Regions from separate parts of the Arthrobacter sp. C152 genome, predicted to be linked through region 3. Evidence: predicted binding sites of a transcription regulator. Region 3 holds the regulator's gene; each other region holds the start of a gene.
The links. Region 3 encodes LexA, which represses DNA repair genes until DNA is damaged. Its sites were predicted from a motif close to TCGAACANNTGTTCGA; they were not measured.
Positions count from the first base shown of each region.

Region 1: the regulator LexA is predicted to act here: its motif matches at 5,980-5,995, upstream of ACYSM9_RS04345 (shikimate dehydrogenase).
Region 2: the regulator LexA is predicted to act here: its motif matches at 4,024-4,039, upstream of ACYSM9_RS08185 (DUF6504 family protein).

Region 1 covers NZ_JBTZSU010000004.1:117,845-128,333, reverse strand. Annotated here, with positions in the region: gene ACYSM9_RS04370 (alpha/beta fold hydrolase) at 1-207, opposite strand, end outside; gene ACYSM9_RS04365 (lyase family protein) at 200-1,672, opposite strand; gene pcaG (protocatechuate 3,4-dioxygenase subunit alpha) at 1,669-2,226, opposite strand; gene pcaH (protocatechuate 3,4-dioxygenase subunit beta) at 2,229-3,101, opposite strand; gene ACYSM9_RS04350 (bifunctional sugar phosphate isomerase/epimerase/4-hydroxyphenylpyruvate dioxygenase family protein) at 3,139-5,013, opposite strand; gene ACYSM9_RS04345 (shikimate dehydrogenase) at 5,013-5,894, opposite strand; gene ACYSM9_RS04340 (IclR family transcriptional regulator) at 6,018-6,887, opposite strand; gene ACYSM9_RS04335 (MFS transporter) at 7,121-8,440, shown strand; gene ACYSM9_RS04330 (ATP-dependent DNA ligase) at 8,550-9,638, opposite strand; gene ACYSM9_RS04325 (AEC family transporter) at 9,691-10,489, opposite strand, start outside.
Region 2 covers NZ_JBTZSU010000008.1:66,839-77,327, forward strand. Annotated here, with positions in the region: gene ACYSM9_RS08150 (ABC1 kinase family protein) at 1-715, shown strand, start outside; gene ACYSM9_RS08155 (lipoate--protein ligase family protein) at 859-1,596, shown strand; gene ACYSM9_RS08160 (mycoredoxin) at 1,625-1,882, opposite strand; gene ACYSM9_RS08165 (SOS response-associated peptidase) at 2,014-2,763, shown strand; gene ACYSM9_RS08170 (VOC family protein) at 2,789-3,211, opposite strand; gene ACYSM9_RS08175 (chorismate mutase) at 3,228-3,551, shown strand; gene ACYSM9_RS08180 (hypothetical protein) at 3,554-3,943, opposite strand; gene ACYSM9_RS08185 (DUF6504 family protein) at 4,079-4,402, shown strand; gene ACYSM9_RS08190 (DNA polymerase III subunit alpha) at 4,414-7,905, shown strand; gene thrS (threonine--tRNA ligase) at 8,022-10,031, shown strand; gene ACYSM9_RS08200 (HIT family protein) at 10,049-10,489, shown strand, end outside.
Region 3 covers NZ_JBTZSU010000017.1:38,236-48,724, reverse strand. Annotated here, with positions in the region: gene ACYSM9_RS13120 (SseB family protein) at 1-837, opposite strand, end outside; gene priA (bifunctional 1-(5-phosphoribosyl)-5-((5-phosphoribosylamino)methylideneamino)imidazole-4-carboxamide isomerase/phosphoribosylanthranilate isomerase PriA) at 858-1,604, opposite strand; gene ACYSM9_RS13110 (hypothetical protein) at 1,651-1,809, opposite strand; gene hisH (imidazole glycerol phosphate synthase subunit HisH) at 1,810-2,571, opposite strand; gene hisB (imidazoleglycerol-phosphate dehydratase HisB) at 2,568-3,194, opposite strand; gene ACYSM9_RS13095 (histidinol-phosphate transaminase) at 3,271-4,389, opposite strand; gene ACYSM9_RS13090 (LysM peptidoglycan-binding domain-containing protein) at 4,493-4,873, opposite strand; gene lexA (transcriptional repressor LexA) at 5,308-6,042, shown strand; gene ACYSM9_RS13080 (ATP-dependent DNA helicase) at 6,050-8,110, opposite strand; gene hflX (GTPase HflX) at 8,103-9,683, opposite strand; gene ACYSM9_RS13070 (class I SAM-dependent methyltransferase) at 10,123-10,489, shown strand, end outside.

The DNA of each region.
Region 1 (10,489 bases), on a different contig from region 3:
GACGTCGAAGGTTTCGGTGGCAGCCGGCGAGACCCCGTGGCCGGGCAGGTCCCAGGCCACCACGTCGTAGTCATTGCCGAGCAGTGATGCCACGCGGTTCCACAGGATGGAGGAGGTACCCAGGGAGGGTCCCACCACCAGCAGGGGGTGGTCGCCCAGGACTCGCTGGGGTGACAGCAGCGCTGCCTTCAGGGCCGGTTTAGCCACGGGAAGCTCCGTTCGCGTCGGTAGGTGTAACAAAGTCGGGGAAGGCGGCCAGAATGCGGTGGGAAATTTCCGCCGCCTGGCCGAGGTAGCTGGCCGGGTCCAGGAGTTCCTCCAGCCGGGCATCGGGGACGACGGCGGCGGGGACGGCCTCACGCAGGAGCTTCCGGTAGGTGGCGGCCTGCTCCGCGGCGGGCGCCTGGAGGGTCCGGTCCACCACGTCCTGCAGTTGCTGCTTTCCGGTGCGGCCGTCCTGCTCCGCCAGAAGCGGAGCGACAGCGGCGCCCACGCCCTCGGCCAGCAGCAGCGGGCCGGCGAGGTCCAGGTTGCGGCGCATGGCGTCCGGGAACACCCGCAGCCCTTCGGCCAGTTCGCGGACGAAGCCGGCTGCGCCGAGGGTGAGTGCCAGCAGCTGGCGCAGGGCCGGCCACTCGGTGTGCCAGGCCCCGTCCGGGCGTTCGTCGTTGAAGTTTGCGGCGGAGAGGTGCAGCTGCGCGGCGAGGTGCGGCGCCTGCAGCGCTGCGCTCCGGACCAGCACGGACAGCACGGGGTTCTGCTTCTGCGGCATGGCGGAGGAAACCCCGCGGCCCGCGGCCCGGGGCTCAGCCAGCTCTGCCACCTCGGGCCGGCTCAGGAACAGGACATCGGCGGCGATCTTGCCGAAGGCGTCCAGCACGGCTGCCAGCCCGTTGCCGAGGGACGTGACGGCCAGGCGGCTGGTGTGCCAGGGAGCCGGTGCCGGGGCCAGGCCCAGCTGGGCGGCCAGGGCATCGGCGAGGCTGAACGGTGAGGCGTGTGAGCCGTCGGTCAGCATGGTCCCGGCGGCGAGCGTTCCCGCGGCGCCGCCGAACTGCACCGGGAAATCCAGGCCGGCCAGCTGCCGCCCGGCCGCGGCCACGCCCTGGAACCACTGCGCGCTCCGCAGCCCGAAAGTGAAGGGGAGCGAATGCTGCGTCAGGCTCCTGCCCACGCACAGCGTCTCCGCATGCCGCCCTTCCAGGTCGGCGAGCGCTGTCGTGGTCGCTTTCAGGTCCGCCAGCACGGCGTGGACGGTGTTGCGGGCCAGCAGCATCAGGGCGGTGTCCAGCACGTCCTGGCTCGTGAGCGAGGTGTGCACCGCCTTGGCGGCACCCACTCCGGCGGTGTCCAGCGCCGCCACGTTCTTCCGCAGGTCCGCCAGCAGCGGGATCACGGGGTTGCCGCCGCCCTGGGCGCGCAGCGCGATATCGGCCAGGTCGTAGCGCCCGGCCTCGGCGGCCGAGGCGACGACGGCGGCGGAACCGGCAGGTGCCAGGCCGGCGCGTTCCAGCACGGCGGCCCAGCCGGATTCGACGGCGAGGATCGCCGCCAGCACTGCCCGGTCCCCTGTCAGCGCCGCCACCAGGGGTGACGCTGAGACGGGACTGAGCAGGCCGGCGTCGGCCTCCTCCGCGAAGGCGCGCAGATCTCCCAGGGCGGCGTGGGTCACTGGAAGTCCAGGAAGACCGTCTCGTCCGCACCCTGGAGCCGGATGTCCCAGGTGAGGCCGCCGTCGGGATCGCGGCGGGCGATCAGGGTCTTGCGCCGTTCGGGCTCGAGCGAGCTGAGCAGCGGGTCGTTGGCCAGGGCCTCGGTGTCCTCGGGCAGGTAGATGCGGGTGAACAGGCGGTTGGTGAGGCCGCGGGCGAACAGCGCCACGGAGATGAACGGTGCCGCGCCCGGCTTGGTGGGGCCGGGGTTGACGGTGGTGAAGGTGAACACGCCGGAGTTCCCGACGGCGCCGCGGCCCCAGCCGGTGAAGGTGTAGCCGTCGCGGACCAGGGAGCCGGTGCGCTGGACGATGTTGCCTTCCGCGTCCGGCTGCCAGATTTCCAGGATGGCGTCCGGGATGGTGTGCCCTGCGCCGTCATAGACGGTGCCCTGGAGGCGGATGGAACCGGCCGTGCCCGGGGCCAGGAGTTCGTTGTCCTTCTCGAACGGCAGGGCGTAGCCGTAGAACGGGCCGACCGTCTGTCCGGGGGTGGGTACCAGTTTGGTGCTCATCTCTACTCCTCGTCCCCGGCGTCGCCGTATGCTTCGTTTTCGGTCCAGGTCCGCTTGGGCCCGGTCAGGACGATGTCCCAGTTGTAGCCCAGTGCCCACTCGGGCTCGGTGAGGCTGTGGTCATAGGTGGCCACCAGCCGGTCGCGGGCGTCCTGGTCCACGATGGTCTGGTAGATCGGGTCCAGCGGGAAGAGCTGGTCGCCGGGGAAGTACATCTGGGTGATGATGCGCTGGGTGAACTCGGTGCCGAACAGCGAGAAGTGGATGTGCGCGGGGCGCCAGGCGTTCAGGTGGTTCTTCCATGGGTAGGCGCCGGGCTTGATGGTGATGAAGCGGTAGGAGCCGTCCGGGCCGGTGATGCAGCGGCCGATGCCCGTAAAGTTGGGGTCGATCGGGGCCGGGTGCTGGTCGCGCTTGTGGATGTAGCGGCCGGACGAGTTGGCCTGCCAGATCTCCACGAGCTGGCCCGCCACGGGGCGGCCGTCTCCGTCCAGGACCTTGCCGGAGACGATGATGCGCTCACCGAGCGGTTCACCGTTGTGCTGGATGGTCAGGTCCGACTCCAGGGCGTGGACGTCCTGGTGACCGAAGGCCGGCGAGTACAGTTCGATGGTTTCCGGGTCCGCGTGCGTCAGGCTTTTGGTGGGGTGGCGCAGGATGCTGCTGCGGTACGGCGGGTAGTCCAGCCGCGGCTGGGTTTCCTGGGCGGCGCCGTCCTTGAGGGCACGCCGGTAGGCCTCGCCCAGCGCGTTGATTTCGGCGCTGAGGTCCGCCTGGGATTCGGCGGCGGCGTCCAGGGGCGCGTGCGCTGCCTTGGGCTCGGCGGGCGGCACGAGCTCCTCCGATTCAAGCTCTGCGGTGACGTCTTTTGGCACGGCTGGCTCCTTTTCTTGGTGGGCTTGGTTGGTTCGGTCAGGACGAAGGCCGGCTGCGGTGCAGGGAGTCATACTGGACGGCGTGCCGGACCGGCGCGTTGGGGGCGCCGTAGCCGTCGTAGTTGCCGCGCCGCTCCACCATTTCGAAGAACACACTGCCCACGGTGGCGGTGTAGAAATGGAGGAATTCGCCGTCGGCGTCCCGGTCGTACAGGAGGTTGAGCTCCTGGAGGGTGGCCAGGAAGCCCGGTTCGAGGTCGAAGCGGGCGTCCAGGTCTTCGTAGTAGTTGGCCGGGATCTGCAGGAACTCCAGGCCGCGGTCGCGGGCGGAGCGTGCCGTGGCCACGAGGTCCGCCACCGCGAAGGCGATGTGTTCCTGGTACGTCTGCCGGGCCGGCGCCTGCTGCACCGGGGCGAGGTTGAGCACCAGCCGCACCGCGCCGTCGGAGGTCTGCATGACCTGCGAGCGCACCAGGCCGCTGGGGCTGGGCACCTCGGCGAACGGCTGCGGTTCCAGGGCCAGGGCGCTGTTGTAGAAGAGGACGGCCTCGTCGAAGTGCTGCCACGGCTGGGCGAGGTTGACGTGGTCGATCACTGCGTTGGTTCCCGCGGAGGGGTGCTCCAGGCCTTCGCCGAACTCGTGCGTCCAGGCCGCGGTGCCGTCCGGGCTGCCCTGGCACAGGAAGATCTCGGTGGAGTCCGGGGCGCTGATGCCCTGGAACACTTCCTCGTCCGCCTGGACCTTGCGGGCCACCACCGGTGCCTTGAGCTGCTGGGCCCGGGCGGAGGCAATCACGGGGGAATCGACGTCGAACCCAAGGGCGGCGATGGCCGGCTCTGCGTGCTGCGCGGCCTGTTCGTTGATGATGACGCGCGCCTGGCCCATGGTCCAGAGCTGGACGTCCTTGGTGCGGTGCCGGCCTTCGAAGGCGAAGCCGAGCTGGCCCAGGAGCTTCTCCAGCTGGGCGGTGTCGTCCGCCTTGACCTCGGCGAAGTTGAAGCCTGCGGGCTCGTTCACCGTGGGCAGCGTGGCCAGTTCCATGGGATAACGACGGCGGGGTGCGGCACCGGTGGCGGGCGCGGCTTCGGTGCCGGCGAGCCACTTGGCGCTTTGTTCCTCCAGCCAGATCAGCGAGCGCATGGCGTCGACGGCGGTGCGTTCGACGTCGGACTGGCGGAAGACGTCGTTGAAGACCTCCAGGGACACCGGGCCGGCGTAGCCGGCGCGGACCACATGGCCCATGAACTTGTCCAGCTCGAACTGGCCCTCGCCCGGGAAGACCCGGTAGTGCCGGCTCCAGGACAGCACGTCCATGGTGAGCTTGGGGGCGTCCGCCACCTGGACGAAGAAGATCTTCTCCGGGTTGAAGGCCTCGATGTGGGAGGTTTCCCAGTCGCGGGACAGGATGTGGAAGGAGTCCAGGCAGGTGCCCAGGTTGGGGTGGTCCACCATCTCCACCAGGCGGTAGGCGTGCTCGTAGTCATTGACATACTTGCCCCAGGCCAGCGCCTCGTAGGCAACCTTGATGCCATGGTCGCCGGCCAGGTTGGCGAGCTGGGCCAGCTGTTCGGCGCGGAGGCCGTCGTCGTCGATCGTGGCCGTGGCGACGTTGGAGCAGACCAGGATGGTGTCCATGCCCAGGCGGGACATCAGCTTGAACTTGGCCTCCGCCCGGCGCAGGTTGGCCTTGAGCAGGTCCGGGGTGACGCCGTCGAAATCGCGGAACGGCTGGTAGAGGTCCAGGCCCAGGCCCAGGTCCGCGGCCAGGGTCCGCACCTGCTCCGGGCTGAGCGGTGAGGTGACCAGGTCCTGTTCGAAGATCTCAATGCCGTCGAAGCCCGCGATGGCGCAGGCCTGCATCTTCTCCTTCAGCGTGCCGGACAGGCAGACGGTGGCAATTCCTGTGCGCATCAGGCAGCCACCTCCTCGGCGGCCACCAGTTCCAGGAAGTGGCTGCGCATGCGCTCGGGGTCAGCGTCCAGGCCGGTGAAGATCCGGAACGCATCGGCGGCCTGGCCCACGGCCATCCGCCCGCCATCCAGGACGTCGCAGCCCTTGGCGCGGGCTCCGCGGACCAGTTCGGTCTCGATGGGACGGTAGACGATGTCCGCCACCCAGTGCCGGGAGTCCAGCAGGGCCAGGTCGAGGGGGACGCCGGGGTGCGCAGCCATGCCCACCGGCGTGCAGTGCACCAGTCCGTCCGCCTGCGGCATCAGCCGCGGCAGCTCCGTCGTCGTGCCGGCCGCCACAGTGCGGTCCGGGAACAGGTCCGCCAGTTCGGCGGCGCGGGCGGCGGCGCGGGAAGCGTCCATGTCCACGAGGTCCAGGTGCCGGACGCCGGCGGTGAGGAGGGCGTAGGCGACGGCGGACCCGGCGCCGCCGGCGCCCAGCTGCACCACGCGGTCCAGTTTCGCCCCCGGCAGGCCCGAGGCCAGGGCGGCGGCGAAGCCGGAGAAGTCGGTGTTGTGGCCGATGAAGCGGCCGTCGCGGATGACGACGGTGTTGACGGCACCCAGGCGGCGGGCGTCCGGGGAGATTTCGTCCAGGTGTTCCAGGACCAGCTGCTTGCAGGGGTGGGTGATGTTCAGGCCGTTGAAGCCCAGGGTCCGGGCGCTCTGCAGGATGCTGCCGACGGCATCGCCGCCGAGTCCCAGCTCCAGCAGGTCGATGGGCCGGTACAGGTAGCGCAGGCCCTGCACGTCACCTTCCCGTTCGTGCATGGGCGGCGTGAGCGACGGCCTGACGCCGTCTCCGACCAGTCCCACCAGGTAGGACTCAGTTCGACTACTCATCCGTGCAGCTCCTTTGGTAACGGCACCGGGATCCACAGGAGGCCTGCCCGGTGATAGGGATTACAGTACAGCAATTGTTCACTTATCGCACTACTGTTCGGGATACGAACGTGATACTGCGGTTTAGCCTCGCTGCGGGAGGCGCGCGGCAAGTTCCGTGGCGGCATCCCGCAGGACCGGCACATAGGCCTCCAGCTCTTCGAGGCTGAGGCGGAACACCGGAACGGCGGTGGCCAGGGAGGCGAAGGCGTGGCCCTGGCTGTTGAGCACGGGTACGGCCACCGCACGCATGCCTGCCTCGTTCTCCTCATCCATGACGGCATAGCCGCGCCGGCGCACCTCCTCGATTTCGGCGCGGAAGGCGTCGCGGTCCGTGATGGAACGGGCGGTCAGCGCTTCAAGGGGCGCCTCCGCCAGCAGGCGTTCCCGCTCTGCATCTTCGGCGAATGCCACCAGGGCCTTGCCGACGGCGGTGGTGGACAGCGAGCCCAGGTGGCCGGGGTCGCTGGTCACCCGGAAGATCTGGGGGCCATCCACCTTGCTGACGGTCAGGTGGTGGAGGCCGTCCCGGACGCTGAGAATGGTGGCCTCGCCAGTTTGCTCGGTGACCCGGCGCAGGATGGGCATGGCGGTTCCGGCGAAACCGTGATGGTTGGAGACGCGCTGCCCGAGCTGGAAGATCCGCAGGCCCAGGTGGTACCGGCGGCCGTCCGGCTCGTAGTCGACGAACCCGTCGCGGGTGAGGGAACCGAGGAGCCGGTAGGTGGTGCTGAACGGCAGTTCGGCGCGGCGGGAAATCTCCGCGGCGCTGGCACCGCGGGGTTCATCACCCAGCAGGACCAGCAGGCCCAGGGCCTTGCCCACCATGTCCGTGCGGTCCGCGGGGCGGGCACGCACCGTGGCTTCCGGGGGCATGGCGTTGACGGGTTCTGCGGCGGCGGGGGCGGCAAGAGCGGATTCACCGTTGACCGCTGTGGTTTGATTCACACTCATGCCTCGATATTGCCACAATGTGAGAGCTATTTCTAGATCGTGATTATTTTCTTGACAGGTGACTGTCCTCACAGTCATAGTTTTTGTATCGCGCAAGTAGCTCCCACCATGTGGCTACTGACGTCGGGTCTTCTTTCGGACTCCAGCCGCATCGTGCCCCGCCCGCACCAAGGCAGCGGCGGCTGCGACCCCCAGATCCATCCGCGACAATGTCGTCACACCAAAGGAACACCATGAGCAAGACACTTCCGTCCGCCGAGGCGGGTGCCCCCACCTCTGCCGGGACGCCCAAGAAGGCCGCCCTCGCCAGCTTCCTCGGCAGCGCCGTCGAGTACTACGACTTCTTCATCTTCGGCTCCGCCGCGGCGCTGATCTTCCCCACGGTCTTCTTCCCCAATGCCGACGCCAACGCATCCATCATGTCGCTGGCCACCTTCGGGTTCGCCTACGTTGCCCGGCCCATCGGCGCGATCATCCTGGGCCACTTCGGCGACCGGGTGGGCCGCCGGAAGGTCCTCATGTTCACGCTGGTGCTCATGGGCGCGTCCACCTTCCTGATCGGCTGCCTGCCGGACTTCCACACCGTTGGCTGGTGGGCTCCGGCCCTGCTGGTGCTGGCCCGTCTCTGCCAGGGCCTCTCCGCCGCGGGCGAGCAGGCCGGTGCGTCCTCGATGACCCTGGAACACGCCCCGGACAACCGCCGCTCCTTCTTCACGTCCTGGACCCTCACCGGCACCCAGGGCGGCCAGATCCTCGCCGCCCTGGTGTTCATTCCCGTCCTGGCCCTGCCGGATGAGATCAAGTTCGGCATCGGCTGGCGCATCCCGTTCTGGCTCAGCGCCGCCGTCGTGGTGGTGGCATTCCTCATCCGCCGCACCCTGCACGAACCGCCCGCCTTCGAGGAAGCCCAAAAGACCGCCCAGATCGCCAAGCTGCCCGTGGCCGACCTGCTCAAGGGCCACTGGCGCGACGTCCTCCGCGTCATCTGCTGCGCTTTCATCGCCGCCGTCTCCACCGTGTTCGGCACCCTGGCCATCAGCTACGCCAAGACAGTTGCCGGCGTGGACGGCACCACCACCCTCTGGCTCGTGGTCGGCGCCAACCTCGTGGCCCTGGGCACCCAGCCGCTCTTCGGGATGCTCGCCGACAGGATCGGCCGCAAGCCCGTCTTCATCTACGGCGCCCTGGCCAGTGCCGTGCTGACCCCGGTGTTCCTGCTCAGCCTCGAATCCCACAGCGTGCCGCTGATGTTCCTCGCCGCCATCGGCTACTTCTCCTGCGGCTACGCAGCAGCCAACGCCGTCTGGCCGTCCTTCTACGCCGAAATGTTCAGCACCAAGGTCCGCTTCTCCGGCCTGGCCATCGGTACCCAGCTCGGCTTCCTGATGGCAGGGTTCGCCCCGGCCATCGTCGCGGCCATGGGCGGCATCAAGCCCGGCGGCTGGGTGCAGATCAGCATCTTCACGGCCATCATCTGCGCCGTCGCCGCGGTTTCGGCGCTGACCGCCAAGGAGTCCTTCCGGACCCCCACCAAGGAGCTCGGCCTCAAGTAGCGGGCCCGCCGCATACAGACTGGCCCAGTTTTCAGGCCGGAGAGCCCGCCGTTCCCCCAAATGGCGGGCTCTCCACTGTTAAAACTGGGTCAGTCTGGCAGTCAGCGCCTTAAGGCCGGCCGGTTTCCAGGACGGAGGCGAGGTCGAAATTAACCGGCTCCTCCAGCTGGGCGTAGGTGCACGATTCCGGGTCCCGGTCCGGGCGCCACCGGTTGAACTGCGCGGTGTGGCGGAACCTCTCGCCCTCCATGTGGTCGTAGCGGACTTCCACCACCAGTTCCGGGCGCAGCGGCACGAAGGAGAGGTCCTTGCCCGCGCTCCAGCGGCTGCCCTCGGCGTTCCGGGGCGTCCGCCCGCCCTCCTCCTGCTTCGCCCAGGCCCAGGGGTGGTTGTCGAAGTCCGTCACCAGCGGCTGCAGCTCCTGGAACAGTTCCTGGCGCTTCTTCATCGGGAAGGCGCCGATGACGCCCACGCTGGCCAGGCCGCCGTCGTCCTTGTACAGCCCCAGCAGCAGGGACCCGATGGCGTCGGGCCCGCTCTTGTGCAGCCGGTACCCTGCCACCACGCAGTCGGCCGTGCGCTCGTGCTTGACCTTGAACATCACGCGCTTGTCCGGCTCGTACCGGCCGTCCAGGCGTTTGGCGACGATGCCGTCCAGCCCGGCCCCCTCAAACTGCTCGAACCACTGGGCGGCGGTGTCCTTGTCCGTGGTCGCCGCCGTCAGGTGGACCGGTGCCTTGCTCGCCGCGAGCGCCTCCTCGAGGGCCGCCCGCCGCTCGGAAAACGGCCGGCCGGTGTAGTCCTCATCTCCCAGCGCCAGCAGGTCGAAGGCCACGAAGGACGCCGGGGTCTGCTCGGAAAGCAGCTTCACGCGGCTCGCGGCGGGATGGATGCGCTGCTGCAGGGTGTCAAAGTCCAGCCGGTCCCCGGAAGCGCCCACCAGGATAATTTCGCCGTCCACCACGCATCGTGGTGGCAGGCTTTCCTTGAGCGCGGTGACGAGTTCCGGGAAGTACCGGGTCATGGGCTTTTCGTTGCGGCTGCCGATCTCCAGGTCGTCGCCGTCGCGGAAGATGATGGACCGGAAGCCGTCCCACTTGGGCTCGTAGCTGAGGTCGCCGCCCTGGGGAATGCCGTCGATGCCGCTGACGGCCTTGGCGAGCATGGGCGGGACGGGCGGCATCACGGGAAGTTCCATGAGCCCATTCTTGCCCGGCCCGTGCCCGGGCGGTAGGGCGGCGCGCCCGGGGTCAGGCGGCCAGCAGCCAGACGATCAGCACCAGCGCCGGGGCCGCCGCGGCGGTGGAGAGCAGAATCGTTTCGCGCGCCACGGCCACGCCCCGTCCGTACTGGCTGGCGAACAGGAAGACGTTCTGCGCCGATGGGAGCGCCGCCATGAGCACCACGCCCAGGAGCATGCGGTGGTCCAGGTTGAACAGGAAACGTCCGACGACGAACGCCACCGCCGGCATCACCGCGGACTTGAGTGCGGTGGCAGTGAGGATTTCCGCTGTGTGGCCGCCGCTTCGCAGCATCCTGGTGCCGTGCAGCGACATGCCGAAGGCCAGCAGCACCACGGGGACCGCGGCGCCGCCCAGGAGCGACAGGGGCGCCATCACCGGGGCCGGGGGCTGCGCATGGAAGGCCGCGAGGACCACGCCGAGCAGCGAAGCGATGATCATCGGGTTGCGGAAGGGCTGGGTCAGCATGAGCCGGGGTGCGAACCGGCCGGCCGCCGAGAAGTCCAGCAGGGTCAGGACCAGCGGGGCGAACAGCAGGAGCTGGACCAGCAGCACCGGGGCTACCGGGGTGGCATCGCCGAGCGCGTACAGCGTGATGGGGATGCCGATGTTGTTGGCATTGACGTAGGAACCAGCCATGGCCCCCACCGCGGTTTCGGCCAGCGGCCTGGGGAACCAGATGCGGCTGGCCGCCACGTACAGCAGCGCGGTGACCGCGGCGGTGAGGATGGCCAGCGGAACGTACGCGGAGAACACCACGGACAGGTCCGATTTCAGCACCACCGTAAAGAGCAGCACGGGATTGGTG
Region 2 (10,489 bases), on a different contig from region 3:
GGGCCAGGTGACGCCCGCGACGCGCAGCGGCCTGCGGAAACTGCTGATTGCCGCCGCGGCCCGCGACGGCAAGGGGCTCGTGGCCGCCATCCGCGAAGTGGGAGTCCTGGTGCCCACCGCGGACACGGTGGAACTGGAACGGGCCATGACGCGCCTCTTCGCACGGTTTGGCGGGATGGGCTTCGCCCAGCTGCGCGAGGTGGATCCGCGGGAGTTCCGCGACTTCGCCATGGAGTTCGGCGATGTTGTGCGTTCGCTGCCTTTCCAGCTGCCGGAAAACTTCCTGCTGATTATCCGCGCCATGTCCCTGACATCGGGGGTCTGCAGTTCCCTGGACCCACAGTTCAACCTGTGGGATTCGGTGGAACCCTATGCCGCGCAGCTGCTGCGGGACGAGCGTGGCAACTTGCTCCAGGACGCGGCCCGGCAGGCCGTCGACGTCGCCGGGATCGCCCTGGGCCTGCCCCGCCGGCTGGACGCCCTCGCTGCCCGTATCGAGGAAGGATCGCTGCCCCTGGCCGTCCCCCGCCTGGAACGCCAGGTGGCGCGGCTGGACCGGATGGCCAGGCGGTCGGCGTCGGCCATGGTGTTCGGTGCCCTGCTGATCGCAGGGGCCGTGGTCCGCGGGGCGGATCCCGTGCTGGGCAGCGTGCTGATGATCGCGTCGGCGGTTCCGTTGCTGCACGGCGTGTGGGCGGGCCGCCGGGGTCGCTGACCGGGCGAGGGTGGCGGAGACTGGCGGGGCCACGGCGTAACCTAGGGTTGGTTGTCCGGCCGAACGGCGGCCAGGACCACGAACAGGAGCTGGGCAGGATGCACGACGCCGGAACAGGCCGGACAGCTGAACGGACGGCCGACATGAACGCACTGCCGGCTTTGACCGTCGTGCGGCAGGATGTGTCCCTCGGCGCGGGCCGTGACCTTGAGTTCGGCCTGGAACTGCTGGCGCGGGCAAAAAACGGGGAGATCGGGCCAACCCTGCGGCTGTACCGGCCGGCCCCGACCGTTGCCTTCGGGCAGCGGGACACCCGACTTCCGGGCTTCGAGGCAGCGGCCCGGGCATGCGCCGACAACGGCTTTGAGCCCTTGGTCCGGAGGGCCGGCGGGCGTGCCGCGGCCTACCACCAGGGGACCCTGGTGGTGGACCACATTGAGCCGGACGCCGACGCCATCGCCGGATCAAAATTGCGCTTCGGCTATTTTGGCGAAATGTTCGCGCAGACCCTCAGGGCCGTGGGGGTGCAGGCCGGTGTGGGCGAAATCCCGGGCGAGTACTGCCCCGGGGAGTTCAGCGTGCACGGCACCGACCCAGCGGACAGCACGCGCCAGATCAAGCTGGTCGGCACCGCGCAGCGGGTGGTGTCCGGCGGCTGGCTCTTCAGCTCCGTGATCGTGGTGGAAGACTCAGCGCCGATCCGCAAAGTCCTCACGGAAAGTTATTCGGCCCTTGGCCTGGAATGGGACCCTGCCACCGCCGGCGCCGCCAACGACCTGGTGCCCGGCCTCAACGTGGACGTGGTGGAGCGGGCCCTCCTGGAAACGTATGCGGGCCATGCCACCCTTGGCTCTGCTCCATTCAGCAGCCTGGGGGCATGACCCGCATCACGTGGTGTCCGGTGGGTGCCTATGCGGCCAGCCGGGTTTTGACCTCGGCCGCCGACGGGTTGGTGGCCGCCGTGCCATCCGGGAAGAGGACCGTGGGGACGGTGCGGTTGCCGCCGTTGAGCTGCTCGACGAGTTCGGCAGTGCCATCGACCTCTTCGATGTTGATCTCGGTGTAGCCGATGCCCTGCGCGTCCAGCTGCTTCTTCAGGCGGTTGCAGTAGCCGCACCAGGTGGTCGAGAACATGGTGATCGTGCCGGATTCGGGAGTGAAGTCCACAGGGCTCTCCTAAGGTTGCGTGAAAGGTTTCCTTACCGTCAACGGTAGCGTGCAGGCCCGTATTCCCCGTCCTCTGCGGCGCGATCGGCCGCCTGCATGACACTGTATGGCGCCGGTGGCATGCTGGTGCCATGTGTGGACGCTATGTGATGGCACGGGCCGTGGGGGACCTCCTGGCCGAATTCGACGCCGAACTGGAGGAGGAGGTCAGCATTCCGCCCTCGTGGAATGTGGCGCCCACCGATGCGGTCCCGATCGTCCTGGAGCGTGTCAAGGACGGCCAGGACGTCCGCCAGCTGCACGTTGCCCGCTGGGGGCTTGTTCCGTCCTGGGCCAAGGATCCCGGCATCGGCTCCCGCATGATCAACGCGCGCAGCGAAACCGTGCTGGAAAAACCCGCATTCCGCAAAGCCGCACAGTCCCGGCGCTGTGCCGTGCCGGCGGACGGGTACTACGAATGGAAGCAGGGCCCCGGAAAGTCGAAGCAGCCCTACTACGTGCATCCGGGCCAGGGCCGCGGCCTGGTGTTCGCCGGCCTCTACGAGTGGTGGAAGGACCCCTCGGTGCCGGAAGGCGACCCCGCGCGGTGGCTGCTGTCCACCTCCATCCTCACGGCGGACACGCCGCCGCCGGGAACAGAAGCCACCGTCTTCGGGAAACTCACGGCGCTGCATGACCGCGTTCCGCTGCCCATGGACAAGGCCACGATGGAAGCGTGGCTTGACCCGCAGGCGGACGACGCCGCCGCACTGGTGGACCTGGTCCGTGCCGGGGTGAAGGACGCCGCGGCGGACTGGCAGGTGGAATCCGTGGGCAAGGAAGTGGGCAACGTGCGCAACAACGGGCCGGAACTCATCCGCCCCGTGGAGGCCCTGTTCTAGCAGCCCTGCCCATGGCGGGCTGGCCTCAGACGGTGACCGTACCGGCGTCGTCCACTGTCCAGTTGGGGTTGTACGCCACTTCCCAGCGGAAGCCGTCCGGGTCCGCGAAATACCCTGTGTAGCCGCCCCACGGCTGCGTGACCGGTTCTGCGATGATTGGGGCGCCGGCCGCCGCGGCCTCTTCCATCACCCGGTCCACGTCTGCTGCGCTGGCCACATTGTGGCTCAGGGTGATGCAGGGAATGCCGTCCGGCGGGCTGACCCCCGCCTCGGCCCGCATCTGCCGCACGTCCCAGAGCGACAGCACCAGGCCATGGTTCACCTGGATAAACAGGACTTCATCGGCAACTTCACGGTGGACCGGCCAGCCAAGGCCGTCCACATAGAACGCCCGCGAGCGGGAGACGCTGCGGACGCCGAGGGAGATAAAGTCGACTCTGGGCTTCATGCTTCGATAGTGTCAGATGATGGCGACAATTCAAGGAAACGATAGGGATGCCCGTGCCGACAGGGAACAGCTCGCTGCCGTTCGGATTGCCGTGGACGAGGTCGATGAACAGATCGTCACGCTCATTGCCCGCCGCGAACGGCTGATCCGGATTGCCGGAACCCTCAAGGGGGACGACGCCGAGGTGCGGGCGCCTGGCCGGGTGGAACGGATCATTGAGAACGTCCGGGCCGCAGCGGAGAAAAAGGACATTGACCCGGACATCGTTGAATCAACCTACCGGGCCATGATCTCCGCGTTCATCGAACTGGAACTGCGGATCCACAAGGAAAGCAGCTGACGCTACAGCGCTTCCTCCACCGGAACCCCGTGCTGGAATTCGCGGCCGTCAGCCTCGCTGAAGGCTGACAGCACGTGCCCTTTGCCGAGCCCGTTCAAGGCCGTGCGGGGAAAGCTTCCCGTGATGGTGGAATCGGAGTGCGTTACGCCCGACAGGTCGTAATCCTCTTCGATTCCCTGGTCACGGTTGAACGAGTAGCAGGCGATGGCCTTCCCGTTCATGAATTCGATGCACAGGCGGCGCTGCGCGGAATAGTCCGGTGCTGCCCCCATCAGCCCCACTACGTAGGCGCCGGAACCCGGAATGGTCCCGTCGATGTCAAACGTGGCCAGGAGGGTGGAGTCCTGGGTTTTGATGGTTGCCTGCTTCAGAAGTGCTTCATCGCTTTTCATGCCATCATCCTGCTCCCTGCCGGACGGTCCGTCCACCCCTGCCTAGGTTTAACCTCCCGCCCGGCGTAGACTTGAACTGTTCGAACATATTTTCGAATAGTGGTTTTGGCAGAGGTTCCATCCGGGGAGGCGCTTATGGGCATGTTCAGCGAATCCGTGGAGGTGCTGTGCTCCGTCTCGGGCCAGCCGGAAACCATCACCTGGGCGGGGACTGACTACAGGGTCTGCGCCGAACCCCTCCGCTGGTATGAACGCCGGCAATGGTGGGCAGAGGACAGCAGGGCCCCCTTGGGCACGGGCCCGGGCGTGGTGGACCATGAAATCTGGCGGGTTCAGGTCCTGCCTTCTTCCGCCCCTGCCGGTGCTGAAACACTCACCCTTGACCTCACCCGGCACATCCGCAGCGGACGCTGGCGGCTGCTGCGGATCCATGACGCCCTTCGGCCCAGAACTGCGTGAACCGGAACAGCATGAGCTTCACCCACCTGCACGTCTCCACAGCATTCAGCGCCCACTACGGCGTCTCCTGGCCGGAGGAACTGGCAACGGCTGCCGCCGCCGACGGCGCCACGGCACTCGCCTGCACCGACCGTGACGGCCTGTATGGCACCATCAAGCACCTGAAAGCGTGCATGGCGGCGGGCATCGACCCCATTGTGGGCGTGGACCTTGCGGTCTTTGACGACGACGGCGACCACCGCACCCTGGTCGCCGGCCGGGTGGTGGTGCTGGCCCGCGGGCGGAACAACGGCGCAGGCTACCGTGCCCTGTGCCGGCTGGTGTCGGATGCCCACGCCAGGACCTCCGGGAAAGCCGGGGGAGCAGTTCCGGCCGCCGTCACCCGCGCCGAACTGGCGTCACGGACCCTTGACCCCCACACCCTCAAACCGGTGCTGACCGTCCTCCTCGGGCCTGATTCAGACGTCGGTCGTGCCATGGGCGGCAGGCGCTACCTTCGCCCCCGGACCCTGTTCAAGCAATGGCTTGACGCCATGCCCCGCGGCACGGTGGTGGCCGAAATCGTCTCCCAGCTCAGCGCCCCGGGAACCGCCCTCAGCACTTCCCACGCGGTCCGCATGCTGCGCCTCGCCGAAGAACACCACGTCCCGGCCGTCCTGACCAACGCCGTGCGGTACAGCGCGCCTGACGGTGCGCCCACCGCCGACGTCCTGGATTCGGCAAGGACGTTGAAGTCCCTCCCCGAACTGGCAGGCGAGCCGCTGCTGCAGCCCACCGGCCAGGGCTGGCTTAAAACCCCGGACCAGATGCTGGGCCTTGGCAGGGAAATCATTTCTGCCGCCGGTTACGGAACCGCGGACCTCAAACAGCTGATGGCGCAGACCGAGGCGCTCGCCGACCTTTGCCGGATCGACCCCGTGGCAGACATGGGGTGGAAACAGCCGGTGGTCCCCGAGGCCTCGGTCATCGGCATCAGCCAGGATCCGCACGTCGAACTGGTCCAGCGCTCCCGGGCAGGAATCGGCAGGCGGTTCCCCGGAATCGCGGGATCGGACGAAACCGCCATGCAGTCCCGCCTGGACCATGAACTGCGCATCATCAGGAACCTGGGCTTCTCCTCCTATTTCCTCACCGTTGCGGAGGTGTCACGGATGATCCAGGACATGGGGGTCCGGGCAGCGGCCCGCGGTTCCGGGGCATCCAGCCTGGTCAACTACCTGATCGAGGTCAGCCATGTGAACCCGATGCAGCACGACCTGATTTTCGAACGGTTCCTTTCCAATGACCGCGCAACGCTTCCGGACATTGACATCGATGTCGAAAGCGCGGAACGGCATAACGTCTACCGCCGGATCTTTGAACGCTTCGGCTCCGAACGGGTCACCCTGATGAGCATGCAGAACGGGTACCGGGCCAGGGGAGCCGTGCGCGACGCCGGGCTGGCGCTGGGCATGGACGACGGCGAGGTGGGGGAGATCGCCAAGCAGTTGTGGCGCTTCTCGGCCCGTAAGTTCCGCGAAGCGCTGCAGGAAAAACCCGAACTGCGGGAGTTTGCCGGCCGCGTGGAACACCGCGACGCCGAAGGCAACCAGCAACTGGACCTGCTGGTGGACCTGACCGAGCGGCTGGACCGCCTGCCCCGCCATATCTCCATGCACCCCTGCGGGGTGATCCTCGGCGACGCCACCCTGCTGGACAGGACCCCCGTCCAGCCCAGCGGCCTTGGCCTGCCCATGAGCCAGTTCGACAAACACGACATGGACCCCATGGGGATGCTCAAGCTCGATGTCCTGGGCGTACGGATGCAAAGCGCCATGGCCTTTGCCGTCCGCGAGATCATCCGGATCCATCCCGGCAAAAAGGAAGTGGTGGCAGCAGGCGGCCACCAGCCAGGCCCGGACGGGGCGGGGCCCGACTACATTGCTGCGGACGGACGCATCGACCTCAACGCCGTCCCGCTGGACGACGAGGCAACCTACGAACTGATCAGGAGCACGCACACCCTGGGGTGCTTCCAGATCGAATCCCCGGGGCAGCGTGAACTGATCGGCAAAATGGCGCCCAGGGAATTCAATGACCTCATCATCGATATCTCCCTGTTCCGCCCCGGCCCCATGAAATCGGACATGGTGCGGCCCTTCCTGGAACACCGGCACGGATTCGCGCCCGAGGTCTACCCCCACCCGGACCTTAAGCCGGTGCTGCAGGAAACCCACGGTGTCACGGTGTTCCATGAACAGATCCTGAAGACCTTCGACATCATGACCGGATGCGGCCTGGCGAAAGCCGATGAGTTCCGCAGGGCGTTGAGCAGCGAGACCGGTGAGGCGCAGGTCGAGGAATTCTTCCGGCGCGAAGCCAAAGCCAAGGGGTACTCGCCGGACGTCGTCGACAAAGTGTGGGGGACCCTGAAGTCCTTCGCCAGTTTCGGCTTCTGCAAAGCCCACGGCGCAGCATTCGCCGTCCCCACCTACCAGTCCGCCTGGCTCAAAACCCACCACCCCGAGGCCTTCCTCGCCGGCCTGTGGGAGCACGACCCCGGGATGTACCCCAAACGGCTGCTGGTGGCGGAAGCCCGCCGGCTTGGCATCCCCATCCTTCCTTTGGACATCAACCTGAGCAAGGCCGAATACCGGGTGGAGCGGGTGGAGTCCGGTCCGGATGCCGGCAAGCTGGGCATCCGGCTCAGCCTCAACGGAATCTATGGCCTTTCCGGGGCGGAGCTGAAGCGGATAGTGGCCGGGCAGCCCTATGACTCCCTCGCAGACCTCCGGGAACGTTCCCGGCTCAGCAAACCCAGCATTGGCCGCCTTGCCCAGCTCGGTGCCTTCGATTCCCTGCACCGCGACGCCGGCGGAACGGCGAACCGGGCGGACCTTGTGCAGTACCTGCAAAAGCTGCAGTCCTCCACCAGCACGCGGAAAGGCGCGGAAGTCCTGGAAGGACAACTTGCCCTGCCACTGGGCGACGTCGAACTGCGGAACATCAAGCCAGGCCTGCCGGCACCCACCCTGGTGGACAACGTCCGGGCGGAACTTGACCTGATGGCCATCGATGTCAGCACCCATCTGATGGACAGCCACCGTCCCATGCTGGACCGGCTGGGCGTCACCACTGCCGACAAGCTCCTCGGGCTCCGCAACGGTACGGAGGTGCTGGTGGCGGGGGTGCGTGTTGCCACCCAGACGCCGCCCATGCGCGGTGGCAGGAGGGTGGTGTTCATCAGCATCGACGACGGCACGGGCTGCGTCGATTCCGTCTTCTTCCATGAGGCGCAGGAAAATGCCGGGCCGCTCCTGTTCGGAACGCGGCTGCTCCTGATCCGGGGCACCACGAGAAGGACCGGCCCCCGCGGCATCAGCCTGAGTGCGAGCATGGCCTGGGACCTCAGCAGGACCGAAACGCTGCCTTTCCCTGATCCCGCCACCCCTCCTGCCGCCGACGGCCCGCACCCGCTGGACGGGATCAGCAGGACACTGGCCATCACCGGTTTCAACGGCTGACCGTCCCGTGTGCCGCGTTGGTCGGCCTCTGGGGGAACCGATAGCATTGACGGTGGCTGGCTGTGGTCCCCGTATGCCACAAGCTATGAAGCCTCAACTTTGAATAGGAGACACCCGTGTCAGATGCCCAGCAGATCACCCTCGTCGTCGATGGCGAAGAGACCAAGGTGACTACCGGGACAACCGGTGCGGAACTCTTCTTTGAGCGCCGCGACGTCGTCGTTGCCCGCGTCAACGGTGAACTCAAGGACCTTGACCAGGAACTTCCCGAAGGCGCCGAAGTGGAAGGCGTCACCATCGGCTCGCCTGACGGCCTGAACGTCCTGCGCCACTCCACCGCCCACGTCATGGCCCAGGCCGTGCAGCAGCTGCGCCCCGACGCCAAGCTGGGCATCGGCCCCTACATCACGGACGGGTTCTACTTCGACTTCGACGTTGCCGAGCCGTTCACCCCCGAGGACCTCAAGACCCTCGAGAAGATGATGCAGAAGATCATCAACCAGAACCAGAAGTTCGTCCGCCGCGTGGTCAACGAGGATGAGGCCCGCGAAGCCATGAAGGACGAGCCCTACAAGCTCGAACTGCTGGGCAAGAAGAACGATGCCGCCGAGGCCGGCGAAGGCGTCAACGTCGAGGTCGGCGCCGGCGACATCACCATCTACGACAACGTGGAACGCAAGGAAGGCACCACCGTCTGGTGCGACCTTTGCCGCGGCCCGCACCTGCCCAACACCAAGCTGATCTCCAACGCCTTCGCCCTGACCCGTTCGTCGTCGGCCTACTGGCTGGGCAACCAGAAGAACCAGCAGCTGCAGCGCATCTACGGCACAGCGTGGCCCACGAAGGAAGACCTCAAGGCTTACCAGGAGCGCATCGCCGAGGCCGAGCGCCGCGACCACCGCAAGCTTGGCTCCGAACTGGACCTGTTCTCCTTCCCCGACGAACTGGGCTCCGGGCTGCCCGTCTTCCACCCCAAAGGCGGCATCATCCGCAAGGAAATGGAAGACTACTCGCGGCAGCGCCACGTCGAAGCCGGCTACGAATTCGTCTACACCCCGCACATCACCAAGGGGCACCTGTACGAGGTTTCGGGGCACCTGGACTGGTACAAGGACGGCATGTTCCCCGCAATGCACGTGGACGCCGAACTCAACGAGAACGGCACCGTGCGCAAGCCCGGCCAGGACTACTACCTGAAGCCGATGAACTGCCCCATGCACAACCTGATCTTCCGTTCCCGCGGCCGGTCCTACCGCGAACTGCCGCTGCGGCTGTTCGAATTCGGCTCCGTCTACCGCTACGAGAAGTCCGGCGTGGTGCACGGCCTGACCCGTGTGCGCGGCATGACACAGGACGACGCCCACATCTACTGCACCCGCGAGCAGATGAAGGACGAGCTCACCAAGACCCTCACCTTCGTCCTGGACCTGCTCAAGGATTACGGCCTGAACGACTTCTACCTGGAGCTTTCCACCAAGGACCCGGAAAAGTATGTCGGCGAGGACGCTGCCTGGGAGGAAGCCACCAGGACCCTGGCCGAGGTGGCCCAGGAGTCCGGCCTGGAACTCGTGCCGGACCCGGGCGGAGCCGCTTTCTACGGCCCCAAGATCTCTGTCCAGGCGAAGGACGCGCTGGGCCGCACGTGGCAGATGTCCACCATCCAGCTGGACTTCAACCTGCCTGAGCGCTTCGAGCTCGAGTTCCAGGCCGCGGACGGCTCCCGCCAGCGCCCCGTCATGATCCACCGCGCCCTCTTCGGGTCGGTGGAACGGTTCATGGGCGTCCTCACCGAGCACTACGCCGGCGCCTTCCCCGCGTGGCTGGCTCCGGTCCAGGTGGTGGGCATTCCGGTGGCGGAGGCCTTCAACGAGTACATGTTCGACGTCGTCGACCAGCTTAAGGCGGCCGGGATCCGCGCGGAGGTGGACACGTCCTCGGACCGTTTCCCCAAGAAGATCCGCACTGCGAGCAAGGACAAGATCCCGTTCGTGCTGATCGCCGGCGGCGACGACGCCGAGGCGGGCGCTGTTTCGTTCCGGTTCCGCGACGGAAGCCAGGACAACGGGGTGCCGGTCACGGAAGCCGTCAAACGGATCACCGAGGCCGTCCGGAACCGGACCAGCTAGCGGAACGGAAGCAGACAGTGCAGGAGAACACAGGAGCAGGCTATCCGGGGGATGCCGGCGTTACCGACGACTTCGCCCTCGCCGGTGTTCCGGACGCCTTCCAGCGCCTGTGGACTCCGCACCGAATGGCCTACATCAAGGGCGGCCAGCACCAGTTCAAGAACGAAGACGACTGCCCGTTCTGCGTGGGCCCGGCCCGCAGCGATGAGGAGGCCCTCATCGTCTACCGCGGGAAGACCTGCTATGTGGTGCTGAACCTCTTCCCGTACAACCCAGGGCACCTGCTGGTCTGCCCGTACCGGCACGTACCGGACTACACCGACCTCACGCTGGACGAGACCGCGGAGTTCGCCGACCTCACCCAGACGGCGATGCGGGTGCTGCGGAAGGTCTCGAACCCCGGTGGCTTCAACCTGGGCATGAACCAGGGCGTGGTGGGCGGCGCCGGGATCGCCGCG
Region 3 (10,489 bases):
CCGCGACCACTCCGCCTGGAGCCGGGCCACCAGGTCCTGCACCCCGGCCGCATCCAGTCCGTCCTCGAGGTAGAGCACCACCTGCAGCTCGGGCCCGGTGCCGCCGCCCTGGACCACTGAACCGTCGGCCGCGAGGGCCGCTACTCCCCCGCCGGGCTGAAGCTCAATGCCACGGACGGCCGCAAAACCCCGGGCTCCGCGGCCCATCTCACCGGCCAGCTCAGGATCCTGGTAGGACGGGGTCCACTGCTGCTGCTTGGCCAGCGCCCAGACGGCGGGGCGGCGCACCACGAACGTCACGTCGGCACCCGGGTCCAGGACCAGGAGCTCGGCGCCTTCCGCCACTGCCGACAGGGCCGCCCGGGCCGCGTACACAGCAACCGGGCGGGCGTCCGGATGCCAGGCGGCGAGGGCTGCGGCAGAGGTGAATGCGGGAAGGGCGGTCCGCCCATCGGCGGCGCGGAGCGTGACAAGTGCCATGTCCGCCTGCTTGTCGGCGTGCAGGCCGTGGGCGGTGTCCGCTTCCTCGGCAAGCTGGGCCACGATCGGGATGAACACCCGGGCTGTTGCCAGGGCGGCAACCACGCCAGCCTCCCCGCCGGACCCGTCCCGGAGCGCGGCAACCGCGGCGAGGTAACCGGCGTCGGCCGTTCCGTCGTCGTCCTCGAAATTGTGGATCCGGGCGTCCTCGCCGGCCAGGCTGCGGCCCGCCCACGGCTGGCCCGCTGAATCCGTGGTCCCGCCGGCCCCGGCGAGGGCAGCGGCGATATGTCCCGGCAACTGTCGCGCGGCGGGGCCGGCCTCCCCGGAGCGGGGCAGGTCTTCGGAGTCAGGCATGGCGGCGGTTTCCCCTGCGCCTAGCGGCGGCCGGCGACGTCGAGGGCTTCGGGAAGCGTGAAGGCCCCGGCATAGAGGGCCTTGCCGACAATGGCGCCTTCAACGCCCAGCGGCACCAGTGAACGCAGGACCTTCAGGTCGTCCAGGCTGGAAATACCGCCACTGGCCACGACGGGTTTGCCGGTCTTCTCGACCATCTGGCGCAGGAGCTCGACGTTGGGGCCCTGGAGGGTGCCGTCCTTGGTGACGTCGGTGACCACGTAGCGGGCGCAGCCGGCTTCCTCGAGGCGGTCCAGGACCTCCCAGAGGTCCCCGCCTTCCTTGGTCCAGCCGCGGCCGGCCAGCGTGGTTCCGCGGACGTCGAGGCCGACGGCGATCCTGTCACCGAAGCGGTCGATGGCCCGGCGGGTCCACTCCGGGTTTTCCAGCGCTGCGGTGCCGAGGTTGACCCGGGCAACACCCAGGCCGAGGGCTGCTTCCAGCGTTTCGTCGTCGCGCAGGCCACCGGAGAGCTCGACCTTGATGTCCAGTTGGCCCACCACGTCGCGGAGCAGGTCGGCGTTGGACCCGCGCCCAAACGCGGCGTCCAGGTCCACCAGGTGGACCCATTCGGCACCCTGCTGCTGCCAGTTCAGCGCGGCTTCAAGGGGCGTGCCGTAGCTGGTCTCGCTGCCTGCTTCGCCCTGGACGAGCCGGACGGCCTGGCCGTTGACGACGTCGACGGCGGGCAGCAGTTCAAGTACCGGCAGGTCATGTGCGGTGGTCATACTCATCCTTGGTGTCGGTTCTGTGGAGGCAAACGGGGGCCGGGCGTCAGCCGGCGGGGAGCGTCAGCAGGTACGCGGCGAGCAGCGACATGGCGGCCAGGACGGAGAACGCAACCTGCGTCCACCGCGGCTTGCGCTGCTGCCGGAAGGAGATGGCGCCGCCGATCAGCAGGCCGGCAAGGCCCATCAGCAGGACGGACCACATTCAGGCGTCGCTGCCGGTGCCGGCGGTCCCGCTGGCGGACTGGCCGGCGCCGGGCTTGCGCAGCCCTTCCACCCAGTTGCGCAGGAGCCGGGCGCCGGCATCGCCGGACTTTTCCGGGTGGAACTGGGTGGCGCACAGCGGGCCGTTTTCGACGGCGGCGATGAACGGGGCGCCGTGTTCGGACCAGGTGACCAGGGGCGGTGCCATCCGGGGCTGGATGACGTCGAAATTCCATTCCTGCACGCCGTAGGAGTGTACGAAGTAGAACCGCTCGTTTTCGACGCCGGCAAAGAGCTTGGAGCCTTCGGGGACCGTGACGGTGTTCCAGCCCATGTGCGGCACAACGTCCGCCGGCAGCGCTTCCACTTTTCCGGGCCATTCGCCGATGCCCTCGGCTTCGGTGCCGTGTTCCACGCCTGCTTCGAACAGGACCTGCAGGCCCACGCAGATTCCCAGCACGGGGCGGCCACCGGCTACCCGCCTGCCGATGAGCCGGATCCCGTCCACGGCCTTGAGTTCGCGCATGACGGTCTCGAAGGCGCCCACTCCGGGCACCACGAGGCCGTCGGCATTGAGTACGTCCTCCGGCTTGGCGCTGAGGATCACCTCGGCGCCGGCGCGCTCGAGGGCGCGCACTGCGGACCTGACGTTCCCCGAACCGTAGTCCAGCACCGTCACGGTGGGCTTGCCTTCGGGAGAGGGGAGCTTCTGCGAGGCCGTGGGGTCGACGATGGCGCCGTCCTTAAGGACCTGGCCGCTCACAGCGCACCCTTGGTGGAGGGGATGCCTTCGACGCGGGGGTCGGGTTCGACGGCGGCGCGCAGGGCCCGGGCGAAGGCCTTGAACTGCGCCTCGACGATGTGGTGGGGGTCGCGGCCGGCGAGCACGTTCATGTGCAGGCAGATGCCCGCGTGCAGGGTGATCGCTTCGAAGACGTGCCGGGTCAGGGAACCGGTGAAGTGGCCGCCGATCAGGTGGTACTCCTGGCCAGCGGGTTCGCCGCCGTGCACCAGGTACGGGCGGCCCGAGACGTCGACGACGGCGTGCGCCAGCGCTTCGTCCAGTGGCACGGTGGCCTCGCCGAACCTCCGGATGCCGGCCTTGTTGCCCAGCGCGGTGCGGAGGACTTCACCGAAGGTGATGGCGGTGTCCTCGACGGTGTGGTGCACGTCGATGTGCGTGTCCCCGGTGGCCTTCACGGTCATGTCGATCAGGGAGTGCTTGCACAGCGCCGTGAGCATGTGGTCGTAGAACGGGACCGAGGTGTCGATGTCCGAAACACCGGTTCCGTCGAGGTTGATTTCCACGAGCACGGACGACTCGCTGGTGGCGCGCTCCATGCGGGCTGTCCTGGCCTCGGCGGCGTTCGATCCGGTGGAACTCATGGTGAAGGGTCCTTTTGGGGAGTGGGTGTGGTTCAAGGCGTCCAGCGCCGCCGCTTCAGGCGCCGCTGCATCAAGTCTAGGCGGGAAGCGCGGCCTGGCCCGCAAGGATCCGCTCAAGCGAGGTAAGGAAGGTTGTGGTTTCCGCCTCGGTGCCCGCGGTCACCCGCAGGTGGCCGGGGATCCCGACGTCGCGGATCAGCACGCCGGCATCCAGCAGTTCCTGCCAGACCTGGTGGGGGTTCTCCAGGCCGCCGAAGAAGACGAAGTTGGAGTCTGAGGACGCGGGCGTCAGGCCCATCCGGGTCAGGCCTTCGACGATGCGGTCCCGCTGCTTCTTGATGTCCTCGACCTCGGCCATCAGGGCCTCCCGGTGTTGAAGGGCGGCGAGGGCGGTGGCCTGCGTAATGGCGGAAAGGTGGTACGGCAACCGCACCAGGCGAAGGGCATCGGTGACTTCCGGGGCAGCGGCCATGTAACCGAGCCGGGCACCCGCCAGTGCAAAGGCCTTGCTCATGGTGCGGGAGACGATCAGCCGCTCCCTGCCGGGAAGCAGGGTCAGTGCACTGGGCGTACCCTCGTGGGCGAACTCGTGGTAGGCCTCGTCCACAATGACAATGGTTTGGCTGTCTGTTCCAGCCTCGTAGACGGCCTCGACGACGTCCAGGCCCAGCCCTGTCCCGGTGGGGTTGTTCGGGGAGCACAGGAACACGAGGTTCGGCTGGAGTTCCTTCACCTGGCGGGCCGCTGATTCGGCGCTGAGGTCGTAGTTGCCTGCGCGTTCACCGGTGATGTAGCGGGTGTCGGTTCCGCTGGCGAGGAGGGGGTACATCGAGTACGTGGGCGGGAAACCCAGGGCCGTGCGTCCGGGGCCGCCGAAGGCCTGGAGGATCTGCTGCAGAACCTCGTTGGAGCCGTTCGCTGCCCACACGTTGGACTTGTCCAGTCCGTGTCCAAGATATTCGGCCAGCGCCTCCCGCAGTTCCGTGAACTCCCGGTCCGGGTAGCGGTTCAGGCCTGCGGCAGCTTCCGCCACGGCGGCGGTGATGGCTGCACGCACATCGGCCGGCACGCCATGGGTGTTCTCGTTGACATTGAGGAGGATGGGGACGTCCAGCTGCGGCGCCCCATAGGGTGTGAGCCCGCGAAGGTTGCTGCGGAGGGGAAGCCGGTTCAGACGTTCTAGCTGGTCGTTCACCTGAACAGTTTAGTGGCCCCGGCAGCGACCGGAAAATGTGACGGTTCCCGCTGGCCGGCAACAGCCGTCCCTGCCGCCCGGCGGGCGGCCGGCGCCGGGCGGGTCAGCGGGTGGGTACGTACAGCTGCTGCCCCGGCAGCACGGCACCGGCAGGAAGGTTGTTGAGCTGGACGATGTCCGCCACAACATCACGGGCGTCGCGCTCCGGCGCCACCTCACCTGCAATGGACCAGAGCGACTGCCCGGGCTGCACTGTCAGGGTGACGGCGGGCGTCAACCGGAGGTCCGCGGCGGAATCCGAGGCCTTGGCCGGGGAATTGAAGAGCCCGGACAGGGACATCGCCAGGGACAGGAGCAGCACCGCGAGGAGCATGGCCGGAATCCCGATCAGGACGATCCGGCCGCGTCGGGTCAGCCGGAGCGGCGCGGCCGGCACGCCGCAGCCGGAGCGCCGCGCCCGGGGCTGGGACAGCAGCGGGGGCATGGGCAGCGGCCGCGGACGGGAAACCTGGGGAAGAGATAAAGCTGACATGAACTTAGCCCTCCTGGACCAATACTGTGCTGCAACCAAACCGGCCGGGTGCCGGCGGAAATGCCTTCCGCACCCGCCGCGTCCACCCTGTCGACGAACGCCCCGGAAGCGTTTTTCCGGTGGCATCTTCGAACGGAAGGACGCGGACTAGAACACATGTTCGAACTTTGCTGGTTCAGTTTTAGCACTTATCAACGAACAATGTCGAGACTCGCTAGAACAAATGTTTGAAAATGCGATGTGGCTGGCCTAGCTTTGACATCAAGAACAACCACTCTGAAAGTTGACCAGCAGGGTCTGACATTGATGGTGGGGGATCCTCCGGGCCGCGCCGTTGCACAGTGCGCTGCCCGAGGTCCGGTGGCAACCGAAAGGCATTGGCGTTTATGGCAGCAGCAGCCGCCGGAGGCAGGACGGCCCCGCAGCACAAGAGGACCGCCAAGGGCCTGACACCCCGGCAGAAGAAGATCCTCGAAACCATCCAGCGGTCGGTCAACGAGAACGGTTACCCGCCCTCCATGCGCGAAATCGGTGACACCGTCGGCCTCGCCAGCCTGTCCAGCGTGACCCATCAGCTCTCGCAGCTGGAAAAGCTCGGCTACCTGCGCCGGGACCCGAAGCGGCCCCGGGCCATGGAAGTACTGATGCCGCTCACCCTGGACCGGGGCGCCGGCAAGGCAGACGCCTCAGCCGCTCCGCAGGCTCCCGGTGCGGGGGCAACCATCACCGAACTGCCCACTGCGCTTGATACGGCCATGGTTCCCCTCGTGGGGCGCATTGCCGCGGGCGGGCCCATCCTTGCAGACCAGGTGGTTGAAGATGTCATGCCGCTTCCCCGCCAGCTGGTTGGCCAGGGTGAGCTGTTCATGCTCAGGGTGGCCGGGGATTCGATGGTGGATGCTGCCATCTGCGACGGCGACTGGGTGGTGGTCCGGCGCCAGGCTGACGCAGCCAACGGAGACATCGTGGCTGCCCTGCTGGATGACGAAGCCACGGTCAAGACCTTCCGCCAGCGTGACGGCCACACCTGGCTGCTCCCGCAGAACACGCAGTACGAGCCCATCCTGGGAGACCACGCCACCATCATGGGCAAAGTGGTCTCGGTCCTGCGCTCCCTCTGACCCCCAGCTACTTCGAGGCTTCGGCCCCCAGCCTGCTCAGCGCTGCCAGGGCCTTGTCCCTGTCCGTGGTAGACCAGAACGGCGGCAGGGCAGCCCGCAGGAAACCCGCATACCGCTCGGTGGCCAGGCGTGAATCCAAAACTGCCACCACGCCCTTGTCCCCCGTTGACCTGATGAGCCGGCCGGCCCCCTGGGCCAGCCGGATTGCGGCGTGCGTGGCAGAAACGGACATGAAGCCATTGCCGCCCGCCTGCGCCACGGCCCGTGAACGCGCCGTCATGAGCGGGTCGTCCGGCCGCGGGAAGGGAATGCGGTCGATCACCACCAGGCGGCACGAGCCGCCGGGAACGTCCACGCCCTGCCACAGCGACATGGTTCCGAACAGGCAGGTGTCCGGTTCGTCGGCGAATTGCTTGACGAGCGCCGTCATGGTGGATTCACCCTGGCACAGAATTTTCACACCCACCGTCGCGCGGAGGGCATCCGCGGCTTCCTCGGCCGCGCGGCGCGACGAAAAGAGGCACAGCGCGCCCCCGCCGGAGGCCTTGATGAGCGCCTCCAGTTCGGCCAGCGCTTCGGGCGAAACACCGCGGCCCGGCTTGGGGAGGTGGCCAGCGACGTACAGGATGCCCTGCCGCGGGTAGTCAAACGGCGAACCGACATCCACCCCGGTCCAGCTGGGGGCGCCATCGCCGACCAGGCCAAGGCCGCCCGCCGCCGGTTCGAACGCGGAACCGATGGCCAATGTGGCGGACGTCAGCACCACCGTGTGCCCGGCGAACAGCCCTTCCCGCAGCCTCCCGGCGACGGAGAGCGGAGCGATGTTGATCAGCACCGGCGCGTTGTCGTCGGGCTGCGAGTACCCCTGGCCCGGGTCGAACGTGCCGGCGCGGGAGAACCAGACCACCTCGCGGTTTTCACGGGCGGCGATCAGGCGCTCACACAGTTCCAGGATCAGCATGAGCCGTGACCGGGCGAGCTGCCGTCCGCCGTCGGCCGTGCTGTTGCTGTCCCCCTTCGAATCGGACAGCGCCGCACGGCACGCTTCCCGCAACTGGTCCACGCAGTCCAGCTGTTCATCGTTCAGGCCGTTGGGCAGCAAGCCGCCCGGGGCACCGGCCAGGGCAAGCTCCAGGTTGGCGGCGGCGGCGTTCAGCGCGTCAACGGTGATGGCGGTGTGCTTCCTGGCGCCGGCGGCCGCCGCATGGACCATCGCCACGGACAGCTGGCCGGTGACGGCGCCCGTGACACGGTCCTGGAGTTCGTGCGCTTCATCCACCACCACGACGTCGTACTCGGGCAGGACTGCCAGCCCTTCGAAGGCGCTGACGGCGAGCATGGCGTGGTTGGTGACCACGACGTCGGCCTCGGCCGCGTCCTGGCGCGCCCGTTCGCTGAAGCATTCGGCGGCCATCGGGCATTTCTGTGCCCCCAGGCATTCCATCGAGGTGACCGAGACCTGCCGCCAGGCGCGGTCGGTGACCCCGGGCAGCAGTTCGTCGCGGTCGCCGGTAGCCGTCTTTTCCGCCCACTCGCGCAGGCGCACCACTTCCTTGCCGAGCTGGGATGCCGGGCCCCCCACCGCGGCAGCAAAGTGCGGGACGCTGGTGTCTTCGCCGAGGGAGAAGAGCTGGCCTTCGGCAGGCTCATCCGACGGGAAGCCGCCGTCGAGCTTGTGCCGGCAGACGTAGTTGGACCGGCCCTTGACCAGCGCCACCTTGACGGGCCGTTCGAGGGCAGGGCCGATGTTCTTCAGGAGCCGGGGCAGGTCCCTTCCCACAATCTGTGTCTGCAGCGCCAGGGTAGCCGTTGATACGAGCGCCGGCTTGTTGCTTTCCAGGGCGTGGGCGATGAGCGGCACCAGGTACGCCAGGGACTTTCCGGTGCCCGTTCCGGCCTGGACCAGCAAATGGTTCCCGGTTTCGATCGCCCGTGCCACCTGCCGGGCCATTTCGTGCTGTCCTTCGCGGCTTTGGCCGCCCATGCCCGCGACGGCCCGGTCGAGCAGCTCGATCACGAACTGCCCGCCGGGCGTTTCCGTGGCGTTGCGTGCCACGGGGTCAGTCATTGCTGGCGAATGGTTCCAGTTCGGACGCGAGGCCTTCCCGGACCATCACGACGGCCTTCGTGCCCGTCTCCCCATGGTCAAGGCTGATGATTTCCGCATCGGAGTCGTGGAGCTTGCTGATGAGGTCCCCGCGGTCGTAAGGGATAAGCAGCTCGAGCTTGACGCTGGGCCGTGGAATGGAGTCGCTGATGGCTTTCAGCAGCTCGGCAATCCCCTCGCCCGTGCGGGCCGAGACCACCACGTGCCGCGGCTCGCGCTGCTTGAGCCGCTCCACGACGAAGGGGTCGGCGGCGTCGGCCTTGTTCAGCACGATGATCTCGGGCACCTTGCGGGCGTCCACTTCGCTGAAGACCTTGCGGACCGCTGCGATCTGCCCTTCCGGGTCCGGGTGGGACACATCGACCACGTGCAGGATCAGGTCCGCATCCGCCACCTCTTCAAGGGTGGACCGGAACGCCTCCACGAGCTGGGTGGGCAGGGAACGGACGAACCCGACGGTGTCGGCCAGCGTGTACCCCAGGCCGTCGGCCGTTTCGGCTTTGCGGACGGTGGGGTCGAGCGTGGCGAACAGGGCGTTCTCCACGAGGACACCGGCGTCGGTGAGCCGGTTGAGCAGCGAGGACTTGCCGGCGTTCGTGTACCCGGCGATGGCCACCGACGGGACTTCATTACGACGGCGGTTGGCGCGCTTGGTCTCGCGGGCGGGCTTCATCGCGGCGATCTCCCGCCGCAGCTTGGCCATGCGCGTGCGGATCCGCCGGCGGTCCAGTTCGATCTTGGTTTCACCGGGGCCGCGCGAACCCATGCCTGCGGCCGCACCGCCCACCTGGCCACCGGCCTGGCGGGACATCGACTCGCCCCAGCCGCGGAGCCGTGGAAGCAGGTATTCGAGCTGGGCCAGTTCAACCTGGGCCTTGCCCTCGCGGCTCTTGGCGTGCTGGGCAAAGATGTCCAGGATCAGGGCCGTCCGGTCGATGACCTTGACCTTGACGATGTCCTCAAGTCCGCGCCGCTGGGACGGCGCCAGTTCGGCGTCGACCACCACGGTGTCCGCGCCCGTGGCCATGACGATGTCCTTGAGCTCCTGGGCCTTTCCGGATCCCAGAAAGGTGCCGGGGTCCGGCTTGTCCCGCCGCTGCACCAGGCCGTCGAGAACCTCGGAACCGGCGGTCTCGGCGAGGGCGGCCAACTCGCGCAGCGAGTTTTCGGCATCCGCCAGCGTTCCCTCGGACCAGAGGCCTGCCAGCACTACCCGCTCCAGGCGGAGCTGGCGGTATTCGACCTCGGTGACGTCCTCAAGTTCGGTGGACAGGCCGGCCGTACGCCGCAGGGCGCGGCGTTCCTCGAGGTCCTGCTGGTCGCCGTCGAACGCGCTGTGTTCCTCATCAATGCGGGAAATGGCCTGCGCTGTACCGAGGACCCGTTTTCCGTTGCCGCTGCCTTCACCGCCGGGCGTGCCGACGTTCCTGGCCGGTACGTCCTTGGCGAGGATCCGGTCGATAACAGCCTGGATTTCCGCAGGACTCATGTCCTGGGCGGCTGGATCGGAACCGGTGTTGGGCTGGCTGGTCATGGTCTCCTTTGAAGATTCGGCAGTTCCAGAATAGTGCCGATTGGTCGAGTGTGCTGAAGAATTCGCGGTGGGCTGACGAGCTGCGGTCATGCATGTCCTCCTGGTGTACTCGCGCCGCGGGCAACGATGCCGGGCGGGAAACGGGTGCCGCATCATGCGGGCGGCAGGGAAGGCCGGAGAACTGGCGGAAGTGCGGCGATGGGCTGACTTCGAGTTTGTCCGGCGTCCGGAACAAACGGCGGGCGTCTGGTCCGGGTGCACAAGCGGAAGGCGTGGTTCACCTGCATCGCTGCGGGACGGTCTGTCGCTGGAGGACAGGCTGCGGGGCGGGCAGGGCCCGCCGCGGCTACTCGAAGATCAAGAACATGCCTTCAACCCTAGCAGAGGGGATTGCGCGCGGTTTCCCATTACGCTCCAAGGGGAACTACTCTGGCCAGTTATGGAGTCCGCACACTATTTCAGCGCGTCCCCCGCCGGCCCCTTCTCCCGCAAGCCCCTCACGGTGGAACTGGCAGGCCAGGCGCGGAAGCTGCAGACGTCCACCGGCATCTTCAGCCCGGACGGCATCGACAAGGGAACCGCCGTGCTCCTGGCCGAGGTGCCGCCGCCGCACCAGGCAGGCAACCTGCTGGATATTGGCTGCGGCTGGGGTCCGGTGGCCCTCACCATGGCGCTGCTCGCCCCGCAGTCCAAGGTGTACGCCGTGGACGTCAACGAACGCTGCATCGCATTGACCAACGAGAACGCAGTGTCCCTGGGCCTGTCCAATGTCGTCGCGGGGACGCCCGAGTCAGTGGACCCCGAGG